DNA from 3 places in the Shewanella cyperi genome. Region 3 is predicted to be linked to each of the others. Evidence: predicted binding sites of a transcription regulator. Region 3 holds the regulator's gene; each other region holds the start of a gene.
What was found. The regulator FliA, encoded in region 3, starts transcription of late flagellar genes. The targets are predictions, from matches to a motif close to CTAAAGNTNNNNNNNNNNNNGCCGATA.
Positions count from the first base shown of each region.

Region 1 (4,226 bases), 950 kb from region 3:
ATGTGATATTGATCCTAAATGGGTTGTAAGGCGCGTGGCAGCACTTATAATGCTGAATATCTGAAAGGATTTGTCATTTTATCCCTAGCTCAATCCATAGATGGAGGTAACAAATGAGCGTATTAGTAGGCCGTCCGGCCCCTGACTTTACCGCTGCGGCCGTTCTGGGTTCCGGCGAAATCGTTGACAGCTTTAACCTGACTGCAGCCATCAAGGGCAAGCCTGCCGTAGTCTTTTTCTATCCTCTGGACTTCACCTTCGTGTGCCCATCTGAGCTGATCGCCTTTGATCACCGCATGGATGAGTTCAAGAAGCGCGGTGTGGAAGTGATCGGTGTATCCATCGACTCTCAATTCACCCATAACGCCTGGCGTAACACCCCGGTAGAAAAGGGCGGTATCGGCCAGGTGCAATACACCCTGGTTGCCGATGTTAAGCACGACATCTGCAAAGCTTACGATGTTGAGCATCCAGAAGCCGGTGTGGCCTTCCGCGGTTCTTTCCTGATCGACAAGAACGGCATGGTACGTCACCAGGTAGTGAACGATCTGCCACTGGGTCGTAACGTTGACGAAATGCTGCGTATGGTTGACGCGCTGCAGTTCCATGAAGAGCACGGCGAAGTGTGCCCAGCCGGTTGGGTAAAAGGCAAGAAAGGCATGAGCGCCAGCCCAGATGGCGTTGCGGCTTACCTGGCCGAGAATGCTGAAGAGCTGTAATAGCCCGTCGAGCATAAAAAAAGCCGCCCAATGGGCGGCTTTTTTTATGTCTTCTATCAAGTGTCGCTGCTGTCTTCGTCTTCGGCACTCTCGTCGGTATTGTCGTCGACGAGCGGAGCAGCCAGAGGCCAGCCGCCCAGCGCCTTCCAGCGGTTCACTATATAGCAGAACAGCTCGGCGGTGCGCTCGGTATCGTACAGGGCGCTGTGGGCCTCGCGGTTATCGAACGGAATGCCCGCCATCTGGCAGGCCCTGGCCAGCACTGTGTGCCCCAGGGCCAGGCCCGACAGGCAGGCGGTATCGAAAGTGGCAAAGGGATGAAACGGCGAGCGCTTGATGTCGTTGCGTTCTATGGCCTTACTGACAAAACCATGATCGAAAGCGGCGTTGTGGGCCACGATAATGGATCGATGGCAATCTGCGGCCTTCTGGGCTTTTTTGACCGTCTTGAAGATTTCCAGCAGGGCTTCTTTCTCGCTGACGGCGCCACGCAATGGATTGGTGGGATCTATGCCGTTAAAGGCCAGGGCCGCGGGCTCCAGGTTGGCACCTTCGAAGGGTTCGATATGGAAGTGCAGGGTGTGATCCAGCACCAGGTTACCTTCGGCATCCATTTTCAGCAGGGTGACGGCAATTTCCAGCAAGGCGTCGGTCTGGGCGTTGAAACCCGCGGTTTCCACGTCTATGACAACCGGGAAATAGCCCCGGAAGCGGTACTTGAGCAGGTTGGCCTTGTTAGCGTCGGTCATCGGAAATCCAGGGAAATGAACAAGGGCGCTATTATGCTAAATGCCATCGGGCCTGTCATGTCCGATTGCTGTAAAACTGAGCTAAAGAACCCAAGTAAATGGCCGATACCACAGAAGTAACCCGGAATGGATGAGAATGGCTATGTGGCGAAAACTTCTTTTGTTGTCTTCTTTGCTGATGCCCGCCATGGCAAGCGCGGAATTACGCCACTATGTGGCTAACCTGGATGAATCCCAATGGCGTCTGAGTGCTGCCAGCCCCATCATGTGCCGCCTGGAACATGATATTCCGGCCTATGGCAAGGCGGTGTTCACCAGTCAGGCCAGCAAGGAGCTGAACCTGGCCTTCAGCCTCGATATGTGGTCCAAACCCGATGCCGCCACCAAGGCCACCTTGATGAGCAGGGCACCGGCCTGGCGTCCCGGGGTGAATTCCCACCCCATTACCGAGCTAAGGTACCAGAAGTACTTCAGTGGCGAGGTGCCAAAGAAGGCGGCCTGGTCGATGCTGACCGAACTGGAGCGGGGCATGGAACCCACCTTTTATTATGCCGATTGGTACAATAACGAAAGCAAGGTGGCGGTGGGCCTGTCTTCCGCCAACTTCAAGCGCAAGTACAATGAATTCAAGGCGTGTCTGGCAAACCTCTTGCCCTACAGCTTTGAAGACATTTCCTTTACCGTGCTCAACTTCGAGTCCGGTGGCAGCGAACTGAGTCGCTTTTCCAAACAGCAACTGTCACGTATTCAGGAATACCTGAGTTATGACCCCGAAGTGCAACTGGTGCTGATTGATGCCTACACCGACAGCTACGGTGGTCGCACGGTCAACAAGAAGGTCAGTGATCAGCGGGCCGACAGTATCAAGAGCTATTTCCTGGAAAAAGGCATTCCCGATGACAGGATCATGACCATGGGCCACGGCGAAAGCCGTCACGTGGCATCCAACGACTCGGTGGATGAGCGGGCCCGTAACCGCCGCGTTGTCATCCGCATCAGTAAGCCCATGTAATACAGAGATAAATTTAAAAAGCACCGCCATTGAGCGGTGCTTTTTTTTTTGAGTGCAGTGTCTGTCCCGGAGGATAAGGTCGGGTGGCAAAGGTTGTGACGACAGTGAAAATCGACAGATAAAAAAATGCCCGCTTGGTTTCAAGCGGGCAGCAAAAATAATGCATTGCAATCAACAAATTGAAGGAAGGAAGTCAAGCATAAGAACCAGGGATAGAACCGACGTCATGGACACCGGTTCAGGTGTTCTTGTTTTCAATACCCGTTGGGTGGGCACTTCCTGAAAACGCGCTCATTTTAGCCTTGACCATCTTATCGGACAAACTAGAAAAATTGCCTTAATCCATTAGTAAAACTAATCAGATAAACTGGCTAATGGCTCATTGCGCCTAGTTGTTCGGCATGTTGTGGTGTTTTACTCAGTTATTCGGCATAAAAAATCATATCTTGAATGGCGCCGTTCCTAAAACGGGCGTTTGCCTTTTTTATGTGCTGTTCTGTCCGAGAGCCGGCTTAAGGTGGCCTTTTACCTGGGGAGAAGGCCGATGACCCCGAGCCCATCTGCATAATTCAATATGACTGGCAAGGGGGCGCAGGCCATTTTGCTGCTTTTATTTCTTTGCATGGGGGGCTGTACCTGCCATTCACAATCTGGCGGCGGATCGGTATAGTAGGGCTCAATTTTGTATGTCCGGAAAATGGTTTTGCCCGTGTTTAACTGGCCAATTTCAGTCTATTACGAAGATACAGACGCAGGTGGCGTGGTGTATCACTCCAATTATCTCAATTTTTTTGAACGGGCCCGCACCGAATGGCTGAGATCCCTGGGGATCAGTCAAACCGCGTTATTGCAGGATGACATTGCCTTTGTGGTACGGCGTGCGGAGCTGGATTTTCGTAAGGCCGCGAAATTTGAGCAGAACCTTATGGTGCAAACCAGGGTCATAGAGTTGAAAAAGGCGTCGCTGGTGTTTCATCAGCGACTGGTTGATGGTGATGATGTTTGTTACTGCGAAGGCACCATTTTGGTGGCCTGCGTGGCCTTATCGAAAATGCGTCCCCATGCCATTCCCCCATTCATAGCGCAGGAGTTTACCCAAGGTGCAAGCTGATATTTCTTTTATAGGGTTGTTTCTTCAGGCCAGTGTGCTGGTTAAATTGGTGATGCTGGCCTTGCTCGGCTTATCCGTGATGTCCTGGGCCGTCATATTGCAGCGCCGTGCGCTGCTGAGCTCCGCCCGAGCCAAGTCACTCAAGTTTGAAGACAAGTTCTGGTCCGGTGTTGACCTCAACCGTCTGTATCAGGAACTGTCGGCCCGTACCGAGCACAACTCGGGTATGGAAGCCATGTTTGTGGCCGGTTTCAAGGAGTATTCGCGCCTGTCTCGTCTGAGCGGCAAGGTGCCCGGCGCCGTGATGGACGGCAGCTACCGTGCCATGCGTGTGACCCTGTCCCGTGAGCTGGAAAAGCTGGAAACCCATTTGCCCTTGTTGGCGACCATAGGTTCCACCAGTCCCTATATCGGCCTGTTCGGCACAGTGTGGGGGATCATGAACTCCTTTATCGCCCTGGGTGCGGTGGAAAACGCCACCCTGGCCATGGTGGCACCCGGTATCGCGGAGGCTTTGATTGCTACCGCCATGGGTCTGTTTGCTGCTATTCCTGCGGTTATTGCCTATAACCGCTTCTCGACCCAGGTGGAGAAAATTGAGGGCAGCTACGCCAACTTTATGGAAGAGTTTTCCA
Region 1 is NZ_CP071501.1:1,724,401-1,728,626, forward strand. It holds gene JYB84_RS07330 (peroxiredoxin) at 114-719, shown strand; gene rnt (ribonuclease T) at 776-1,468, opposite strand; gene JYB84_RS07340 (flagellar protein MotY) at 1,611-2,480, shown strand; gene ybgC (tol-pal system-associated acyl-CoA thioesterase) at 3,190-3,591, shown strand; gene tolQ (protein TolQ) at 3,581-4,226, shown strand, end outside.
Region 1: the regulator FliA is predicted to act here: its motif matches at 1,550-1,576, upstream of JYB84_RS07340 (flagellar protein MotY).

Region 2 (4,226 bases), 650 kb from region 3:
TGCGCACCTCGCCAAACCAAAGCGACACCGCCGGTGCCACCTTGCGCCAATCCAGGTTGGGATGACGGAAATCCAGATAGTCCAGCAAACACACCAGGGCTATGGTCCGGGCATTGATCTCGGCACCGGCGCCCAAGCCCAGGCGCTCCAGCTCCTTCATGCCCCGCAGCAGGGCCTGCTCAAAGCGGGCGGTCCAGAAGGGGGAGCGTACCCCTTCATCCTCACGCATCTGTTCCTGTCTGAGCTTGACCGCGCTGTCGATGAGCCCCTTTAGCAGGGAAAACTGGCACTGCGCCTGCCAGTCGCTGCCAAACAGTTTTCCCTGGCCGTAGTTGGCATCCAGATAACGGCAAATCACCTCGCTGTCATACAGGGCTGAGCCATCATTGAGAAACAAACAGGGTACCTGCCCCAGGGGATTGGCATCGATCAATTCGGGACCATTGTCAAAAGGGTTGGTGATGATCTCTTCCACATCAAGGGCCAGATGGCGGATGACGATTTTGACCATGCGGGCATAGGGTGAAGCATCAGAACAAAGCAGTTTCATGGCATTTCCTTGCTAACTATTACCAATATTTTTCCACTGTGATATTGCCGGGAGCCCGGCGTAAATTCTTGGTCAGCCCGCGCTCGAGCAGCAACTGCTGAGCCGAGGCAAGCATGTCGGGATTACCGCAAATCATGACCTGGCTATCGGTCGGCGAGAGTGCCAGAGCGGCCAATCGCTCCAGTTCACCGCTGGCCAGGGCCTCCGGAATACGGCACTGCAAGGCGCCGTCAACGGCTTCGCGGGTGACGGAGAGGATCAGGGAGAACTTATCCGGATATTTGGCTTGCAGGGCCTTGAGCTCATCAAGGTAGGCCAAATCGGCCCGGTGGCGCACACCATAAACCAGCACCAGACGTTCGAATCTGTCCCAGGGCTCGGCGGTGGCCAACATGGAAACAAAGGGGCCGATCGCCGTGCCCGTGGCTAACATCCACAGGTGTTTACCTATGTCTTTGGGCAGTTCGTTGAGGGTCATGAAACCGGCGGCGGTGGCTGTGACTTCTATCCTGTCGCCGGGTTTCAGCTCCTGCAACCTTGGGGACAGCTGGCCTTCTTCCACAGTCACGGCCAAAATTTCCAGGAAATCGCTGCCGGGAGGATTAACCAGCGAATAGGCCCTGGCGATACGCTTATCGTCGAGAACCCGACTCAGTTTAATAAATTGCCCGGCAATGAAAGGGGCGAGCGGTGCGCGAATGCGCAAGGAAAATAAGGTATCTGTCCAATCTATGCGTGAAATGACTGTGCCTTCAACCCACATATTCCCCCCAGAGCCAAGCGGATGTTTATGTCCCGGCGACGCAGGACGTCAACACCAGCATAAGCCCGTCAGGGAAGAATAAAAACCCTTTTTACTGAGGGATATATCAGGTCTGTGGTGCTTCATCCTTGTTGAAGCTGTCACGGAATGCCTGCAATCCCTGCTGTACCAGGTCATAGGTCATGTCGACACCGGCGGCTATGTCGCCCTCAAGTACCTTGAGGCCGCTGAGGATATCCCGCGCCTCTTTAAAGCCCTGATTTATGGCACCACCTATGATATCCATGAAGTTTGACAATTGATCGTCAAACGCCATCGAGCTGTTCTGTTCCTGATAGACACTGAAAAACTGGGTCGCAAAGTCCACAATGCGGCCGGCGGTTGCCTCGGGAGAGGTATCTATGCCTTCCTCTGCAACTTTCTGCAGGGCATTTTCGCCCAGGGTGGGGGCCAATTCCTCGTTGATGGCCTCAATGGCAGCCCGGTACAGCAGCGCCATGGGTTCATTGCCAGCACTGAGATTCACCTCCTGCTGGGCGGCCAGAATGGCGGAGTTCATCAACTGTTTGCTGACCTGGGCCGCACTTTTGCTGCTGGCCACCTCTGACACGGCGCCACCATGATTGCCGTCGACCTGGCTTTTATCCCTGGCAACAGTGGATACGGCAGCACCATGCTGCCCCTGCTGACCCCGTTGATTGTTGACTGATTGATTCGCTTGACGGATTTCCATGTTGACCTCCACTCGACCCTTTGCGCCCTGTCTCTATTATCGGCTAATTTTTAACCTACTTTAATCATTTCTCTAAGCAAACAAAAAGTTTATCCTCGGCTTTACGACTTTGCGGAAGAATAAGCCTGAAAATGAAGTGGATACCTCTTATCACCCTGGCCATGGCACTGTGTCAGATCAGCCCGCTCCGGGCCGAGGAAAGAATGATTTTTCTGGTGCGCCACGCCGAGAAACAACTTTCCGCCGATAAAGACCCACAGCTTTCGGATCAGGGGCAAAGACGCGCCCGGGATCTGGTCAGGCATTTGCACGGCATTCCGCTTGAAGGGCTGATTGCATCCCAATTTATCCGCACCCAGGCCACCCTGACACCTCTGAGCGAAGACAGAAAACTGCCGATTCGGGTGATACCTTTGCAACAGCCCTTGGCGACCAGCCTGGCCGATATCGCCAGCCTGGTACTCCAGGGGGAAGGCAACTGGGTGATAGCCGGCCACTCCAACACCCTTGGACCACTGATAGAAAAGCTGGGTGGACCGGCAATCGCCCCCATCAGCGAAAATGAATACGACAAACTGTTCCAGCTCACCCTGAGCCAAGAGCAAGTGGTCGGATTCAAAACAAGCCGCTATGGCGAGCCAAACGCCAAGTCAGGAGAATAAGATGCAGGAACACTGGTTGGTTTTTGGGATCGAGTTATTTTCAGCCCTGTTTCTCTTGGTGATAGGTCTGGTGGCACTGGCGCTGGTGTATATGTATCTGGCAGACAAGCTGCAGACCAGGCAAGCCATCAGGCACAACTACCCCATCATAGGACGCTTTCGGTACTTCTTTGAGAAACAAGGTGAATTCTTCAGACAATATTTCTTTGCCCAGGACAGGGAAGAGTTGCCATTCAATCGCGCCGAACGCAGCTGGGTTTACCGGGCCGCCAAAAACATCGATCGCACCATCGCCTTTGGCTCAACCCGCCCCCTCAATCTGCCGGGAACCCTGATGTTCATGAACACTGCCTTTCCCGAGCAGGGGCATAATAATCAAACTGTCCAACCCGTAACCCTGGGTCCATATTGTCGCCATCCTTACACCACGGACAGGATCTGCCATATATCCGCCATGAGTTTTGGTGCCTTGTCCCGCCCGGCCATCACGGCCCTGTCACACGGTGCCGCCCAGGCCGGTTGTTGGCTCAATACCGGGGAAGGAGGCTTAAGCCCCTACCATCTCAAGGGCGGATGCGATCTGGTATTTCAAATCGGCACCGCCAAATACGGCGTCCGCAATGCCGAAGGCCATCTGGACCATGAAAAGCTGAAAGCCGTAGCCGCACATGAACAGGTGAAGATGATAGAAATCAAGCTGAGCCAGGGGGCCAAGCCAGGTAAGGGTGGCATCTTGCCGGGGGTGAAGGTCACGCCCGAGATAGCATTAATCCGCGGCATCCCAGAAGGCCAGGACTCCATCAGCCCCAATGGTCATATTGAATTCAAGGATGTCGGCGACATTCTGGATATGGTGCACCAGGTGCGGGAGATCAGCGGCAAACCCACAGGCATAAAAGCAGTTTTGGGGGATACCCTGTGGCTGGATAGCCTCTTTGAAGAAATCGGGCGGCGCGGAGAACAAAGTGCGCCCGATTTCTTTACCCTCGACAGTGCCGACGGCGGAACGGGTGCTGCTCCACAGCCATTGATGGACTACGTCGGTTTGCCTTTGAGCGAAAGCCTGCCCATCTTGGTGGACAAACTGGTGCTTCGAGGACTGAAGGAACGCATCAAGGTTATAGCCACAGGCAAATTGATAGTACCTTCCCGGGTGGCCTGGGCCTTGGCCGTGGGTGCAGATTTTGTCGCCTCTGCCCGTGGTAACATGTTTGCCCTGGGCTGCATCCAGGCGATGCAATGCAACAAGGATACCTGCCCCACGGGCATTACCACTCATAATCCCAGACTGCAAAAAGGGTTGGATCCGAGAGACAAGTCGGTGAGGGTGGCCAATTACAACCGTTATTTACACCAGGATCTGGCTATGCTGGCCCATGCCTGCGGCGTCGCCGATGCCAGGCAGTTCACACGACATCACTTGCGAATAGTGATGGATAATGGATTGTCTATCACGCTGGACAATTATTACGGCCAATATACCCAATAAGAGAAATATGATTTATTCCTGGTGCAATT
Region 2 is NZ_CP071501.1:3,324,762-3,328,987, forward strand. It holds gene JYB84_RS14665 (glutathione S-transferase) at 1-550, opposite strand, end outside; gene JYB84_RS14670 (ferredoxin--NADP reductase) at 570-1,313, opposite strand; gene JYB84_RS14675 (DUF5610 domain-containing protein) at 1,420-2,046, opposite strand; gene JYB84_RS14680 (SixA phosphatase family protein) at 2,178-2,708, shown strand; gene JYB84_RS14685 (FMN-binding glutamate synthase family protein) at 2,710-4,197, shown strand.
Region 2: the regulator FliA is predicted to act here: its motif matches at 2,084-2,110, upstream of JYB84_RS14675 (DUF5610 domain-containing protein).

Region 3 (4,226 bases):
CAATCCGGTAGGGGCCATGCTGGAGAGCCGTTTGATTGACGCGGAGTTTTCCCCTGCCGTGGCAGCCAAGCTGGCAGCTCTGTCCGAGCATTACTCACCTGTGGAGCTGGTAAGAGCCTTGCCCCAGAGTCTGGCCAACATGTTGGACAACCAGGGCGATGACATAGTGCGTCGCGGTGGCGTGGTGGCTTTTGTCGGTCCGACCGGTGTCGGCAAGACCACTTCCATCGCCAAATTGGCGGCGCGATTCGCTGCACAACATGGCCCAGATCAAGTTGCGCTCATTACCACGGATCATTATCGCATTGGAGCCTTTGAGCAATTGGCAACTTATGGCAAAATAATGGGCTGTCCGGTAAAGCAAGCTCATGATCTCAATGAGTTGGAACAAATACTTTATCAGTTCAGGAATCGCAAGCTAGTATTGATAGATACGGCAGGAATGGGGCAAAGGGACATGCGTCTGGTGGAACAACTGGATAACTTGACCGCTAACCGAGCCTTGCCGATCCGCAGTTATCTGGTATTGTCAGCGACATCACAACGGCGGGTGTTGCAGGATGCAGTGGAACACTTCAAAAGGATCCCCCTTTCCGGGGCTGTGTTGACCAAGTTGGATGAAGCCTGTTCTTTGGCAGGCGCCCTGAGTGTGCTGATCCAAAGCGGATTGCAGTTGAGTTATGTGACTGATGGTCAAAGGGTTCCTGAAGATATGCAAGTGGCTGATACCCTGGCGCTGGCCAAACAAGCGCTGGCAGCCATGAATGACAATGAACACAGACCCGTGAAAGAAAAGAAATGGGCAGAACAACCGACCTATGCATTTGAGTAAAGCTATGACCCGGGATCAAGCAAGCGGTTTACGTATGATGAATCAACCATATAACGAAAAAGTCAAAGTAATCGCCGTCAGCGGTGGCAAGGGCGGGGTCGGTAAGACCAGCGTTTCCATCAATACGGCGGTTGCGCTTGCCGAGAAGGGCAAGCGGGTGTTGGTACTGGATGCCGACCTGGGTCTGGCCAACGTGGATGTCATGTTGGGCCTGAGGGCCGAAAAGAACCTGTCCCATGTGCTGTCCGGCGAGGCGGAGCTCGATGACATCATTCTCCGGGGACCCAAGGGCATTGGTATTATCCCGGCGACCTCGGGCGCCCAGGCCATGGTGGAGCTGACCCCGGCGCAGCACGCCGGTCTCATTCGCGCTTTCAGCGAAATGCGCACCCAGTTTGATGTGCTGATTGTGGATACCGCCGCCGGTATCTCCGACATGGTGCTGAGTTTTTCCCGCGCCGCTCAGGATGTGCTGGTGGTGGTGTGTGATGAACCCACGTCCATCACAGATGCATATGCCCTGATTAAGATCCTCAGCCGTGAGCACGGAGTATTCAGATTCAAGATAGTGGCCAACATGGTCCGTAGTCTGCGTGAAGGTATGGAACTGTTTGCCAAGCTGAGTAAGGTCACCGACAGGTTCCTGGACGTGGCGCTGGAGCTGGTGGCGACTATCCCCTTCGATGAAAACCTGCGAAAGTCAGTGCGCAAGCAAAAGCTGATTGTTGAGGCTTATCCGAAATCACCGGCGGCCATTGCCTACCATGGTCTGGCGAATAAGGTTATGAGTTGGCCTATTCCGCAACAACCGGGTGGTCACCTGGAGTTCTTTGTTGAACGTTTGGTGCAGCGTCCTGAGTACCAAGAGGATAGATCGAGTGAATAAAGCCGCGGCGTATACCGCTTTGGATAATAAAACATCCATCGTTGAACAGTACGCACCGCTGGTTAAAAGAATCGCGCACCACATGTTGGCCCGGTTGCCGGCTTCCGTACAGTTGGATGATTTGCTGCAGGCAGGCATGATAGGCCTGCTTGAGGCGTCGACTAAGTTTGACGGCAGCAAGGGTGCCAAGTTTGAAACATTTGCCGGGATAAGGATCCGCGGCGCCATGTTGGATGAAATCCGTCGTGGCGACTGGGTTCCCCGCTCGGTGCATCGCAATCAGCGGCGGGTCGCCCAGGTCATAGATGAGTTGGAGCAGGAACTCGGCCGTGATGCACGGGACACAGAAATCGCAGAAAGACTTGATATGACGCTGGATGAGTACCATCATATCTTGAGCGATGTTTCTGTAGGTAAAATCATAGGGATAGAAGATTTAGGCATCTCTCAGGACGTATTGGTTCCAGAGGGTGAGCAGTCTGATGGCATCTTTGATTCTTTGGCCGACAGCCAATTTCATGGTGCTTTGGTCGAGGCCATCAAACAATTGCCAGAGAGAGATGCATTGGTATTATCGCTTTATTATGATGAAGCGCTGAACTTAAAAGAAATTGGTGCCATTCTTGATGTCAGTGAGTCCAGGGTGAGTCAAATACACAGCCAAGCTATGCTGCGACTCAAGGGCAAACTCAAGCATTGGACACACGTATAATTACTAATTGAGCATTTAGAGTGTCAGCTCACCGGAGGAAACCTTGGACAAGAATATGAAGATTCTCATTGTTGACGATTTTTCGACGATGAGGCGTATCATCAAGAACTTGTTGCGAGACCTGGGGTTCAACAATACCCAGGAGGCAGATGATGGCTCCACAGCGTTGCCCATGCTGCAAAAAGGCGATTTTGACTTCGTGGTCACGGATTGGAACATGCCCGGCATGCAGGGTATTGACCTGCTGAAGGCCATTCGCGCCGACGAAAACCTGAAGAATATCCCAGTGTTGATGGTAACTGCCGAAGCCAAGCGAGAGCAGATCATTGCCGCGGCACAGGCCGGGGTAAACGGCTATGTAGTTAAGCCATTTACCGCTGCCACCCTGAAAGAAAAGCTGGACAAGATATTCGAGCGCCTCAGTTAAGCAAGGACGGGCTATGCAGCTAAACACTTCAGGGCTCATCAGTCTCGAACAGGCGCAAATGCTTGTCGAACTCTTGTCCGCCGGTGAGCAGGATCAGGCCGATGCGCTGTTCCGTGATTTTGCCATGCCGTTGCAGCGTGAGTTGTTTGATGAAGTCGGAAAACTCACCCGCCAGCTTCACAGTGCCTTGATGGACTTTCAGGTTGATAACAGATTGTTGGAGTTGGCCAATACCGAAATTCCGGATGCCAAGGAAAGACTCAATTACGTTATCGATATGACGGAACAGGCGGCCAATAAGACCATGGACGCCGTTGAAGAATGTCTGCCGCTGGCCGATGCATTGATAAACAATATTCAGACTGTGACTCCTGCATGGGACAGACTGATGCGCCGTGATATAGAGTTGAATGAATTCAAAGCGCTTTGTCACGATGTACAGCAGTTGATGGTCCGCAGCGAGAACGATTCAAACCGCCTGCGAGAACTCTTGAATCAGATTCTGATGGCGCAGGATTTCCAGGATCTTACCGGGCAAATGATCCGTCGGGTAATAGAGTTGGTTCGGGAGGTGGAGAGCAGTCTGGTCTCCATGTTGACCGTGTTTGGTGAACATACTCCCCAGGAAACCACCGAGCCCCCAAAAAGCAGCATAGAAGCCGAAGGCCCCATCATGAACGCGGAGGCGCGTCAGGATGTGGTAACGGGCCAGGATGAAGTCGACGACTTACTTTCAAGCCTGGGTTTCTGATTAAGGAGTCAGTTTAATGGCATTTGACGTAGATGAAGAGATCCTGCAGGACTTTTTGATCGAAGCCGGTGAAATTTTAGAGCTGCTGCAGGAACAATTGGTAGCGCTGGAAAATAACCCCGGTGACACGGATCTGCTTAACGCGATTTTCCGTGGTTTCCACACAGTGAAAGGGGGGGCGGGCTTCCTGGGATTGGCTCCCATGGTTGACGTCTGCCACGAATCGGAAAACACCTTTGACCTGCTGCGTACCGGCAAGCGTCATGTCACCGCCGAATTGATGGATATTATTCTCCAGGCGGTCGATGCCATTAATACCATGTTTGCTCAAACCCAGGCCGGTCAGGAGCAAGACCCTGCCTCTCCTGAGTTGCTGGCCAAGCTTAAACTCCTGTCTTCAGGGGCGCCGCTTCCCTCCGAAGGTGGTGCGGCTGCACCCGCGCCTGAACCAGAGCCTGAACCTGAACCAGAACCCATTCCTGAACCCGTAGTGGCTGCGCCTGCTTCCAAAAACACCAGTGGCGGCGAATCCAGCATTGATGAAATTAACGAGGCTGAATTTGAGGCCTTGCTTGATGCACTCCACGGTTCAGGCAAGGGACCCGGCGTCAAGACTGG
Region 3 is NZ_CP071501.1:2,676,758-2,680,983, reverse strand. It holds gene flhF (flagellar biosynthesis protein FlhF) at 1-832, shown strand, start outside; gene JYB84_RS11630 (MinD/ParA family protein) at 837-1,718, shown strand; gene JYB84_RS11625 (RNA polymerase sigma factor FliA) at 1,711-2,430, shown strand; gene cheY (chemotaxis response regulator CheY) at 2,474-2,857, shown strand; gene JYB84_RS11615 (protein phosphatase CheZ) at 2,871-3,608, shown strand; gene JYB84_RS11610 (chemotaxis protein CheA) at 3,625-4,226, shown strand, end outside.